DNA from 2 places in the Actinocorallia herbida genome. Region 2 is predicted to be linked to the other one. Evidence: riboswitches for the same ligand, from Rfam matches in the RefSeq annotation. Region 2 holds a riboswitch; the other holds the start of a gene.
What was found. A riboswitch is a leader RNA that binds a small molecule or an ion and turns the genes downstream of it on or off. The one in region 2 is predicted to bind cyclic di-AMP.
Positions count from the first base shown of each region.

Region 1: it holds a riboswitch for cyclic di-AMP, as region 2 does, so the genes downstream of both, EDD29_RS01590 (C40 family peptidase) here and EDD29_RS06590 (C40 family peptidase) in region 2, are expected to answer to the same signal.

Region 1 covers NZ_RJKE01000001.1:289,701-295,469, forward strand. Annotated here, with positions in the region: gene EDD29_RS46650 (SEC-C domain-containing protein) at 1-417, shown strand, start outside; gene EDD29_RS01585 ((deoxy)nucleoside triphosphate pyrophosphohydrolase) at 430-864, shown strand; gene EDD29_RS01590 (C40 family peptidase) at 861-1,772, opposite strand; cyclic di-AMP (ydaO/yuaA leader) riboswitch at 1,777-1,919, opposite strand; gene typA (translational GTPase TypA) at 2,114-3,964, shown strand; gene EDD29_RS01600 (hypothetical protein) at 4,332-5,327, opposite strand; gene EDD29_RS01605 (FHA domain-containing protein) at 5,504-5,769, opposite strand, start outside.
Region 2 covers NZ_RJKE01000001.1:1,385,556-1,391,324, reverse strand. Annotated here, with positions in the region: gene EDD29_RS06605 (AMP-dependent synthetase/ligase) at 1-1,214, shown strand, start outside; gene EDD29_RS45285 (hypothetical protein) at 1,337-1,495, shown strand; gene EDD29_RS06600 (glycosyltransferase family 4 protein) at 1,610-2,746, opposite strand; gene EDD29_RS06595 (hypothetical protein) at 2,904-4,088, opposite strand; gene EDD29_RS06590 (C40 family peptidase) at 4,166-4,966, opposite strand; cyclic di-AMP (ydaO/yuaA leader) riboswitch at 4,979-5,130, opposite strand; gene EDD29_RS06585 (C40 family peptidase) at 5,222-5,740, opposite strand.

The DNA.
Region 1 (5,769 bases), 1.1 Mb from region 2:
CTGATGAACACCCTGGTGCTCGCGGGCGACCTCGGCGACCGGGCGACGGCGGTCCGCTGGCTGGCCGAGGACCTCAGCCGCGGCGTGGTGGAGGGCTGGGACCCGGATCTGGTGCTGGTGCTGCGCGGCCACTTCCGTCGGCTGGGCGGTTCCGACGCCCAGCTCGAGGCGGTCGTCGGCGCGTACCTGCCGCAGACCGGGTACGAGGTCCCGGGCAAGCGGCTGCCTACGGGCCCCCGCTACGTCCACCCGGGGACGGACAAGCTGGAGATCGAACGCGGGATGCGGGCCGACCTGTCCGCCCGCATCTTCACCCCGGAGGGGGAGCTGATCCCGTGGCCGCCGGAACGGAACGACGCGTGCTGGTGCGGGTCGGGCGCCAAGTACAAGAAGTGCTGCGGGCGTCCCGCCGTGTGAGGAGGATCCGATTTGGCTGAGCGAGGCGCCCAGGTCGTGGTGGGTGCGGCGATCATCGAGGACGGGCGGCTGCTGGCGGCCCAGCGGGCCGCCCCGTCGTCCCTGGCCGGGGGCTGGGAGCTGCCCGGCGGGAAGGTCGACCCGGGCGAGTCCGACGAGGCGGCGCTGATCCGCGAGTGCCGCGAGGAGCTCGCGGTGACGGTCAAGCTGCTCGACCGGATCGGCGGGGACTGGCCGATAGGCGAGGCGGGCGTGCTGCGGGTGTGGACGGCCCGGCTGATCGCGGGCCGTCCGGCGGCGCTGGAGCACTCGGCGCTGCGCTGGCTGGGCGCGCACGAGCTGGACGACGTCGCCTGGTTGCCCGGCGATCTGCCGGTGGTCGACGCCGTCCGCCCGCACCTGCTGCCCGGCCCGAAAAAGGACCGCGCGCTCGACGAGTCGGGCTAGACCCGCACGGCTCCGTTGAAGTCGCTGCGGTCCGCCAGCGGTGTGATTTTGACAACATCTCCGGTGGAGGGCGCCTGCACGAACTTGCCCTCGCCGATGTAGATGCCGACGTGGCTTCGACTCGGGTTGAAGAACACGAGGTCACCGGGCCTGAGCCGGTCCTTGGTGATCTTCGTGCCCTGGTCCCAGAGCGCACCGGTGAAGTGCGGCAGGCCGGGCTTCCCGGCCTGCGCGTACGCCCAGACGACGAGCCCTGAGCAGTCGAAGGAATCGGGTCCCGCGGCGGCCCAGACGTAGGGGTCGCCGAGCTGGTCGAGGGCGTGGCGGGTGGCGACCGCGGCGGTGCCGCCGCCCCACACGGTGACGCCCTGGTAGGTGTAGGCGTCGCGCAGATCGGCCTTGACCGTGGTGATCCGCGCGGTCGTCGTGGCGCGCTCGCCGCGGGTCTCCGCGACCCTGTGGACGGTCTCCTGGAGCCGTGCCCGGGCGGCGCCTTCTGCGTCCGAGGCGTCGTCCGCGACCCGGGCCGCCGCGTCCCTGCGCGCCGTCAGCTCGTCGGCGGGCGATCCGGTGATCCGGAGGAAGGCGGCCTGGAGCAGGTTGACGGGTGGGGGAACCGCCGCGACCTGGTCGGCGAGGTCCTGGTGCTCGGCGCGCCGGAGGTCGGCTTCGGTAGTCGCGGCGAGCGCTATGTTCTGGGCGGCGAGCACGGCCTTCTGGTCCGCGGCCAGCTCCTTGTCGAGCTGCGCGACGTGGTCCTCAAGGCCGTCCAGGCGCTTCTGGAGCGTGTCGGCGGCGGGCCTCGGCGCCGGCACGACGGGGGCGGCCTGGGCCGGTGGTGCGAGCAGCAGGGGCGTCGTGGCGCCGGCCAGGACGGCCGTGGCCAAGGTGAATCGGGCACCCTTCACGGGGGTCTCTCCTCTCGGCGGCCTACCGGGTTAGCTGACGGGTTCGGGCGGGAGGACGCCCTACCGCTGGGGGAGCGGATTCACCCCGGGGGAAACACTTGGGTCCCCGGCTCCCCGCAAGGCGCGGGGACTCGGCACGCGCGCAGCTTACGAAAGACGTCAAACTGTGACAAATAGCGCGAAAAGGGACGGTCAAGGCGAAGCCCGGGAAGGCCGACCCACCTGGCATCGGCGGGAACCCACTAGAATCAATGAGTACCGCTGTTCTGCCGCCGCCGGCTCGTGAGTGAATCCGATCTGCTCCAAGCGGCGAATCCCAACACGAAACCGAGCGTGCTTCCATGCCCATCGCCACCCGTGATGACCTGCGCAACGTAGCCATCGTCGCCCACGTCGACCACGGAAAGACCACGCTGGTCGACGCCATGCTCTGGCAGTCCGGCGCCTTCCGCGACAACCAGTCCGTCGACGAGCGCGTCATGGACTCCAACGACCTCGAGCGGGAGAAGGGCATCACGATCCTGGCGAAGAACACCGCGGTGCACCACGGTGACCTTCTCCTGAACATCATCGACACCCCCGGCCACGCCGACTTCGGCGGCGAGGTCGAACGCGGCCTGTCCATGGTCGACGGCGTCGTCCTGCTGGTGGACGCCTCCGAGGGCCCGCTGCCGCAGACCCGGTTCGTGCTCCGCAAGGCGCTCGCCGCCAAGATGCCGGTCATCCTCGTCATCAACAAGGTCGACCGGCCCGACGCCCGGATCTCCGAGGTCATCGACGAGGTCTACGAGCTGTTCATGGACCTGGACGCCACCGAGGAGCAGATCGACTTCCCGATCGTCTACGCCTCGGGCCGCGCCGGACGGGCCAGCCTGAACAAGCCGGGCAACGGCGACATGCCCGACGGTGAGGACCTCGAGCCGCTGTTCGACGTCATCCGCAGCACCATCCCGGCGCCGTCCTACGACCCGGACGCCCCGTTCCAGGCGCACGTCACCAACCTGGACGCCTCCAGCTACCTCGGCCGCATCGCCCTGTGCCGCGTCTACAACGGCACGATCAAGAAGGGCCAGCAGGTCGCCTGGTGCAAGCACGACGGCAGCGTCGAGCGGGTCAAGATCTCCGAGCTGATGATGACGGACGCGCTGGAGCGCAAGCCCGCCGAGTCCGCCGGCCCCGGTGACATCATCGCCATCGCCGGTATCTCCGACATCATGATCGGCGACACCCTCGCCGACCCCGAGGACGTGCGCCCGCTGCCGCTCATCACGGTCGACGAGCCCGCGATCTCCATGCTGCTCGGCACCAACACCGGCCCGCTCGCGGGCCGCGAGAAGGGCACCAAGGTCACCGCGCGTCTCGTCAAGGACCGCCTCGACCGCGAGCTCATCGGCAACGTGTCCCTGCGCATCCTGCCGACCGAGCGCCCCGACTCCTGGGAGGTCCAGGGCCGCGGCGAGCTCGCGCTGGCCATCCTGGTGGAGACCATGCGCCGCGAAGGCTACGAGCTGACCCTCGGCAAGCCCCGCGTCGTCACCAAGCAGATCGACGGCAAGCTGCACGAGCCCGTCGAGCGCCTCACCGTGGACATCCCCGAGGAGTACCTCGGCGCGGTCACCCAGCTCCTGGCCGTCCGCAAGGGCCGCATGGAGCAGATGACCAACCATGGCACCGGCTGGATCCGGATGGAGTTCCTGGTGCCCGCCCGCGGCCTCATCGGCTTCCGCACCGAGTTCCTCACCGACACCCGCGGCACCGGCATCGCCCACCAGGTCTTCGAGAAGTACGAGCCCTGGTTCGGCGAGCTGCGCACCCGCCCGACGGGCTCGCTGGTCTCCGACCGCGCGGGCGTCGCGACCACCTACTCGATGTTCAACATCCAGGAGCGCGGCACCCTGTTCATCGACCCCTCCACCGAGGTCTACGAGGGCATGATCGTCGGCGAGAACTCGCGCAACGACGACATGAGCATCAACATCACCAAGGAGAAGCAGAAGACCAACATCCGGTCTTCCACGGCCGAGGAGTTCGACCGCCTCGTCCCGCCGAAGAAGCTCTCCATGGAAGCGGCCCTGGAGTTCATCCGGGACGACGAGTGCGTCGAGATCACCCCGACCGCCGTCCGCCTCCGCAAGGTCATCCTCGACACCAAGGAGCGCGAGCGCACCGCCGCGCGGGCCAAGCGCGCCTGACCCGAAGCACCCCGTTACACCCCGAAGGACCCGGCCTCGCCTGCGAAGAGGCCGGGTCCTTCGGCATGGTTCCGCCTACCCTGGCTGTGGACGTTCCCTGCGCGCAGACCCACGAGGAGGCGCTTAGGCCGGGGTGCGGCCCGCCGGCCGCCGACCAGGTGGAGATGGCCGTGGGGATCACCTCGAAGTCCCACGCGGACAACGACCGCGCGGTCCGGCCGGAATCGGCCCAGCGGAGCAGATGGCCGGGGTACGCGCGGGCCGAGGTTCCACTGCCACCTGCTGGTGGACCGGGACCTGCCGACGCGATGAGGCCCGCTCCGGGGTCCCGGAGCGGGCCTCATTCTGTCTGCGGTGGCCGACACGGCTAGAGCAGGGGCTTGCCCTTGGTGTCGATCTTGACGGATTTGGAGTAGGCGCGGAAGGTGTCGGCCGAGCCGTCGAAGACGACCTGGTAGTTGGCGTCGCACCAGGTCTTGGGCTTGAGGGTGAAGGTGCCCTTCTTCGAGGTTCTGCCGGAGACCGCGGTGTACCAGGCGGCGCCCTTGAGGCACTTGAAGATGACGGTGACCTTGCGGCCCGCGAAGGGGACCGTCTTCTTCCTGCTCTTGGCCGTGAAGCGCTTGAGCACGCCCGTCACGGTGATCTTCTTGCCGACCTTGAGCTTGCGCGGGGTGACCTTGAGCCCGGTGATGGAGGTCGACCAGCGCCAGGCCTTGATCACCTTGGTGGTGGCCGGGGCGTAGTTCTTCGTGCCGGGGAAGTACATCCGCCACCAGCCGGGCGTGGACTGCCGGAACGACGTGGCGAGCCGGCCCTCGTGGTCCGGCCGCAGCGTCTGCGCGGTCCGCCAGGGCTCCTTGCCGTCCGGGGAGAACTGCAACTGGACGGCGGAGTCGGCGCCGCCCGGGCCCGGGTCCGTGCTGAGCTTGAACCGGGCCGAGGCGGTGACCTGCCGGCGCGCGTCGTGCGCGACCGCGAAGTCGAAGAGCAGCGTGCCGTCCAGCACCCGCACCCCCACGGGGCGGCTGGTGTACTCCTTGGCGCCGAGCGTGAACGCCGCCTCCCAGTAGGTGGTCGTGTGCGGGGTGACGACCTTGGTGAAGACGCCCTTGGCGTCGGTCACCGCGGTCAGCTCCTCGTCACGGCGGTCCACCTCGCGGATGACCACCTCGCGGCCCGTCAGATCCACCGTGGCGCCCTCGGCGGTCTCACCGCGCAAAGTACCTGTCAGAGTCACCTTCGTGCCCGTGGCGACGTCCTTGGCGTCGGCGGCGAGGGTCACCGAGGCCGACGTGACGGGTGGGTCCTCGGCGCGGGCCGAGGCCTGGATGGGGGACAGCACGGAGACCACGACGGCCAAGGCTGTGAGGACACTGCGACGCACTGGGATCTCGCCTCCACTCACGATGGCGTGATCGTACAAAAGGCGTGTGACATTTTGATCTAAACCCATGACCGGTTATGTGTCCGCGACCTACGCCGGCCTGGGACACGAGCGCGTGCGGCGGGCCGGACCGAACCGGCCCGCCGGGCGCGTCAGGCCAGGTGGATGGTGCCGGTGACGTCCGCGGCCAGGCGCAGCGAGTCGCCGTCCTGGAGGAACGCCTCGACGCCCGGGGAAAGCCGCTCGCCGTTGACGAACGTGCCGTTGGTCGAACGCTCGTCGCGCACCTTGGCGACGCCGGACGGGTCGAGCCAGACCGTGGCGTGCTTGCGCGAGACATTGTCGTACTGGGTGAAGGTGGACGCGGCCGGGGACTGGCCCGCGTCGCGGCCGAGGATGAGCTGCTGGCCCATGGTGA
Region 2 (5,769 bases):
AGGGCTGCGAGCTGACCCACGGCAACTTCGTGGAACTGTGCCGCAACGCGCGGGCCGGCGAGCTCGACGAGATCCTCGGCCACGCCCAGGGCTCGACCCTCCTGTTCATCCCGCTGGCGCATGTCTTCGCCCGGATGATCCAGGTGCTGGTGATCGAGTCCGGCGTGGTCCTCGGGCACAGCCCCGACATCAAGCACCTCCTGGACGACCTCGGGTCCTTCAAGCCGAGCTTCCTGCTCGCCGTGCCGCGCGTGTTCGAGAAGGTCTACAACGGCGCCGAGCAGAAGGCGATCACCGGCGGCAAGGGCAAGATCTTCGCCAAGGCCGCGGAGACCTCGATCGCCTACAGCCGCGCCCTGGACGCCCAGGGCGGACCCGGCCTCGGCCTCAAGGTCAAGCACGCGGTGTTCGACCGGCTCGTCTACGGCAAGCTGCGCGAGGCGGTCGGCGGGAACGTCACCCACGCGGTGTCCGGCGGCGCCGCGCTCGGCGATCGGCTCGGCCACTTCTTCCGCGGCGTCGGGATCACCATCCTGGAGGGCTACGGCCTCACCGAGACCACCGCGCCCCTGTCGGTGAACACCCCGCGGCACATCAAGATCGGCTCGGTCGGCCGACCCCTGCCCGGCACGTCCATCCGGATCGGCGAGGACGGTGAGGTGCTCGCCAAGGGCATCGGCGTGCTCCCCGGCTACTGGAACAACGAGCAGGCCACCAAGGACGCGATCGAGGACGGCTGGTTCCACACCGGCGACCTCGGCGCCCTGGACGACGAGGGCTTCCTGTCGATCACCGGGCGCAAGAAGGAGATCCTGGTGACCGCGGGCGGCAAGAACGTCGCGCCCGCCCCGCTGGAGGACCGCGTCCGGGCGCACCCGCTGGTCAGCCAGTGCCTGGTGGTCGGCGAGGGGCAGCGGTTCGTCGCCGCCCTGGTGACCCTCGACCCCGAGGCGATCGAGCCGTGGCAGGCCTCCCACGGCCTGGCGGGCAAGTCGATCGCGGAGCTGGCCGAGGAGCCCAAGGTCATCGCGGAGATCGCCAAGGCGGTCGAGTCGGCGAACCTGTCGGTGTCGCACGCCGAGCAGATCAAGAAGTTCAAGATCCTGCCCGACGACTTCACCGTCGAGAACGACTACCTGACCCCGTCTCTCAAGGTGAAGCGGCACCTGGTCGTCACCGGCTTCGCGCCGGTGATCGAGGAGATCTACCGGTAGTCCCGGACAGGACGTACCCAGGATCTACCTTTCGCCGGTTCCGCCCTGGTTCATCCCCATCAATACTGAGTGTCAACCGATGGATGGTTTCCGTGACCGTCCGTGAAGGGGGTTGACCAGCGATGGCCCGGCTATCACGCAACGAGATCGAAGAGGGCACCCAGAACGACCGGCGGCGCTCGGCGCGCAACAAGCAGCGCCAGACGACGACGCAGGCCAAGACGGGAAGGCACGCGGCGGCCAAGAAGTCCCTCCCGCTGCGCCGAGGCCAGGGCCGCTGACCCTCTGGCCACCCGGGAGGCGCACCGCCTCCCGGCCGCACGACCACGACGCCGGCGCTCCCCGTGAGCGCCGGCGTCCTCGTGCCGTCAGGCCCGAGCGTCGGAGCCCGTGCGTCAAGCGGGCGGGCGGCCCTCCAGGACCGCGGCGAACCTCTCGGCCTGGCGCGACCAGGTCCACTCGCGCTCGACCCAGGCCCTGCCGCGCTCCCCCATCGTGTGGGCGGCCGCCGGATCGGCGAGCAGCCGCGCGACCGCGTCGGCCACCGCGCCGGGCGACCGGCCCGGCACCACGGTCCCGGTCTCGCCCTCCAGGACGGCGTCGGGCGCCCCGCCGGAATCGCCCGCGACGACCGGGAGGCCCGTCGCCGACGCCTCCAGGTAGACGATCCCGAGCCCTTCCACATCGAGGCCGCCGCGCCGGGTCCGGCACGGCATCGCGAACACGTCGCCCGCGTCGTAGTGGGCGGGCAGTTCGCGCCACGGCACCGCGCCGGTGAACACCACCGAGCCGCGCACCCCCGCCTCGTCGACCAGCCGTTCCAGCTCGGCCCGGTGGGGGCCGCCGCCGACGAGCAGGAGCATCGCGTCCGGCACCCGGGCGCGCACCGCGGGCCACACCCGGATGAGGGTGTCCTGGCCCTTGCGCGGCACCAGCCGCGACACGCACACCGCCACCGGCCGCCCGTCGAGCCCGTGGCGCTTGCGCACCTCCGCGCCGCCCGCCCCGGCCCGGAACACCGACTCGTCGACGCCCGGGGCGAGCCGCGTCATCCGGGCCGCGGCCTGCGGGGACAGCGCGGCGGCCATCCGGGACCTGGTGTAGTCGCCGAGGTAGGTGAGCACGTCGAGCCCGTCGCCGATCCTGCGGAGCAGGCCGCGCGCGGCGGGCAGCTGCGCCCAGGCCGCCTCGTGCCCGTGGGTGATCCCCACGGCCCGCCCGAGGCCCGCGCGGCGCAACGCGGGCGCGAGCAGTCCGAGCGGCGCGGCCGCGCCGAACACCACGGTGTCGCACCCCTCCGCCCGCGCGATCTCGCGCGCCCGGCGCAGCACCGACGGCTCCGGCAGCATCAGCGACGTCGGGTGCCGCACCACCGGGAACGGCTGTGCCGCGTCGAACGCCCGATCGCCCTTCCACCGCGGCGCGTACACCACCACCGAGTCCTCGGGCCTGCGCAGCGCGAGCTGGTGGACGAACTGCTGGATCCCCCCCGCACGCGGCGGAAAGTCATTGGTCACTATGAGGCTCTTCATCGCACCCCAACAATGCCAGCACCCCGGCGATGCCCCGGACCCGCCCATACCGCCCCGCGCCCCACCCGCTCCGGCCCGGAGACGAGCCTCCGGCGAAGCCGGGCCCTCCGAGGGTCCGGCATCGGGCGCGTGGGGACAGGCCGGTGGGGGGTGCGGGTCAGCTCAGGTGGGCGCGCAGGTAGGAACGCCAGGCGGGGACGATGTCGGCGGTGCCGAGGACGTCGCGTAGCGCGTCCTGCTCGGGGCGGGTGCGGGCGGCGCGGTAGAGGGCGACGAGCTTGTCCCGGCCGTGGGTCTCGGCGATCATGCGGCAGGCCAGCCAGGCCTCTTGGTAGGACTGGCTGAGACGGGGCGAGGAGCCCGCGAAGGCGTCGTGGCCGGGCAGCGCGGAAGGCAGTTTTCCGGCTTTGACCTCGCGGGCGAGCTCCGCGGCGGCGGCGCGGTCCGCGGCGCCGGAGTCCAGATAGCCGACGTAGTCGGCGAAGCCCTCGACGAGCCAGAGCGGCGTCGTGGTGTCGGAGGCCGCGTCCACGGCGATGTGGGTCAGCTCGTGGGTGAGGACCACCCGGCGGCCCAGCGCGCTGAGGCGGGGCCAGGCTTCGGGCGAGACCAGGATCCGGGCGGGCGGCGGGCTCCCGTCGGCGTTCTGCGGGGCCGCGGCCAGCGCGGCGATCTCGGCGAGGTCCCGGTCCCCGGCGAGGGCCCTGGCATGCTCGCCGTCCACCGGGACCAGCGCGACGGCCTTGCGCGCCCAGTCGCGGCCGACGACCGCGGTGACGGCCGGGGCGGCCCGGTCGAGCCCCGCGGCCACCTGGTCCAGCGGCCCGGCCCCCACCACGAGGCAGGACTCCCCCCGGACGGCCGTGACCGGCCCGCGCGACCAGATCTGCGGGTCGTCGGCGTGCCCGTCGCCACCATCGCCGGTGAGCCCGGACGGGCCCACCCGCAGATAAGCGGTCCGCACCACCTCGGCGGTGTCGAAACCGGCGTAGGAGTGGGCGGTCCTGACCCGCGCGAGGGTCCCGTCGAAGGACTCGACGGTCTCCCGCCACGACGCCAGGGGCAGCGCGGCGAGCACCGCGAACAGCTCCTCCTGGCGGGCGAGGAACCCGGGCTCGGCAGGGTCCACCGCGGCCAGAAAGGCCGGCTTGTCCTTCGCGAGCACGGCCGCCGACCGGGCTTCGAGCAGGGCTTTCACCGCGCCGGTGGCCGGATCCGTCGCCGTCGGCGCGGGGTCGGCGCGGCAGCCCGCGAGCAGCCCGGCCGCCGCCGTCAGCGCCCCGGCGCGCAGCACCGCGCGGCGGGTGCGGACGCGCGAAGGCCCCGGTGCGTCGGACTCCATGGGCAGCGATCCTATGACCGCGCCCGGATTCCGAGGCACCGGGGCCTTTCGGTTGATCGGCTTCAGTACGCGAGCCGTCAGCTCTTGTACTCGGGGTAGCCGTACCCGACGATCTGGCTGGCGTCCCGGACCTTCTCCTGGACCTTGTTGCCGGTGTTGCCCTCGACGGTGTGGATGGTGCCGTCGTCGTCGACGTGGTCGACGATGCCGACGTGCACGATGCTGTCGAGGTCCTTCTCACCGTTCCAGTTGAAGAACACGATGGCGCCGGGCTTCGGGGTGGTGCCCCAGCGGCCCTCTTCCTTGAACCACTTCGCGTGCGCGACGGTCCAGGCGTCCTGGCCGACGGTGTCCTTCATGCCGGTCTGCTCGGCGACCCAGGAGACGAACATGTTGCACCACTCGGCGTCGAGGTAGGCGGAGCGGCTGCCTCCGTCGCGGGCCACGGTCTCGCCGGCCCGGTCGGTGTCGGCGTACCACTCGCCGAACTTGGTCTCGCCGCTGGCGTCCTCGGACTGGCCCAGCTGGGTCTTGGCCTCGGCGACGAACTGCTTGGCGGTGACGCCCGCGATGGCCTGCTTCTCGTCGCTGTCACGCGAGCTCTGGGCGCCGGCGCGGTCCTCGGAGGTGGTGCTCGACGAGGCCTTGGACTTGTCGTCCAGCTTGACCTGGATGGCCGACAGGCCGCCCTTGCTGACGCCGCTGAGGCCGGCGAGGTTCAGCGCGGAGGCGGTGACCTCCGAGGAGGTCTTCGTATTCTCCTCGACCGTGTTGGCGTGCGCTGCGGCGCCGAAGGTGCTGCCGAGGAGGCTGGCGGCGAGGAAGCCACCGGTGAGCTTGAGGGTCAGGGCGGTCTGCTTGGCGTGACGACCGGACATAGTTTGCTTCAACTCCTGTTTCCATGCCGCCTACCGGGTTAGCTGACGGATTCGGGCCTGGAATAGCCCTACGGTGGCAAGCCACCGATTCACCCCGTGCCGATCGCTGATCGGCGAGTGGGTCCCCGGCTCCGCGCTGGGCGCGGACTCGGCGGGAGGACGGCCCCCATGTTCGAGGGCCGATCCCGCGTGCATTTGACTGATGAGGCTCGCGGCGGATCCCGGGAGGGATCGGCCGTGGGTCGGATCCGTGGCCTAGTAGGGGCGCACGGCTCCGTTGAAGTTCTGCTTGCGGTAGCTGTCGAGCAGTACCTGACGAACGTGGTCACCGGTGCGGGGAGAGTGGATCATCCACACCTTGTTGCCGGACACCTTGGAGACGATGCCGACATGGCTTCGGCCTCCGTAGAAGAAGACGAGGTCTCCGGGGTAGAGGTCCTTCCACTTGATCTTTCGCCCGAAGTGGGCGTAGATCGAGGTGGTGGTCCTCGGCAGCTTCACGCCCGCCTTGCGGTAGACGTAGCCGACCAGTCCGGAGCAGTCGAAGGAGTTCGGGCCCGCCGCGCCGTAGACGTACGGCTTGCCCTTCTTCTTCTTCGCCCAGGCCAGGGCCTTCTGCGCGATCTTCTTGCGCTGGGCCCAGGTCTTCTTTTTCTTCTTGGTGGCCTTCTGCTCCGTGGTCGTGGCTTCGACCGCGGCTGCCTGCGCCGGAACCGCGATGAGGGCTCCTGGGGCGAGTACCGATGTGGCGAGCAGGCCGGAGGCGAGCCGCACACGTCGGGCGGAAGGCAGACGAGTGCCAA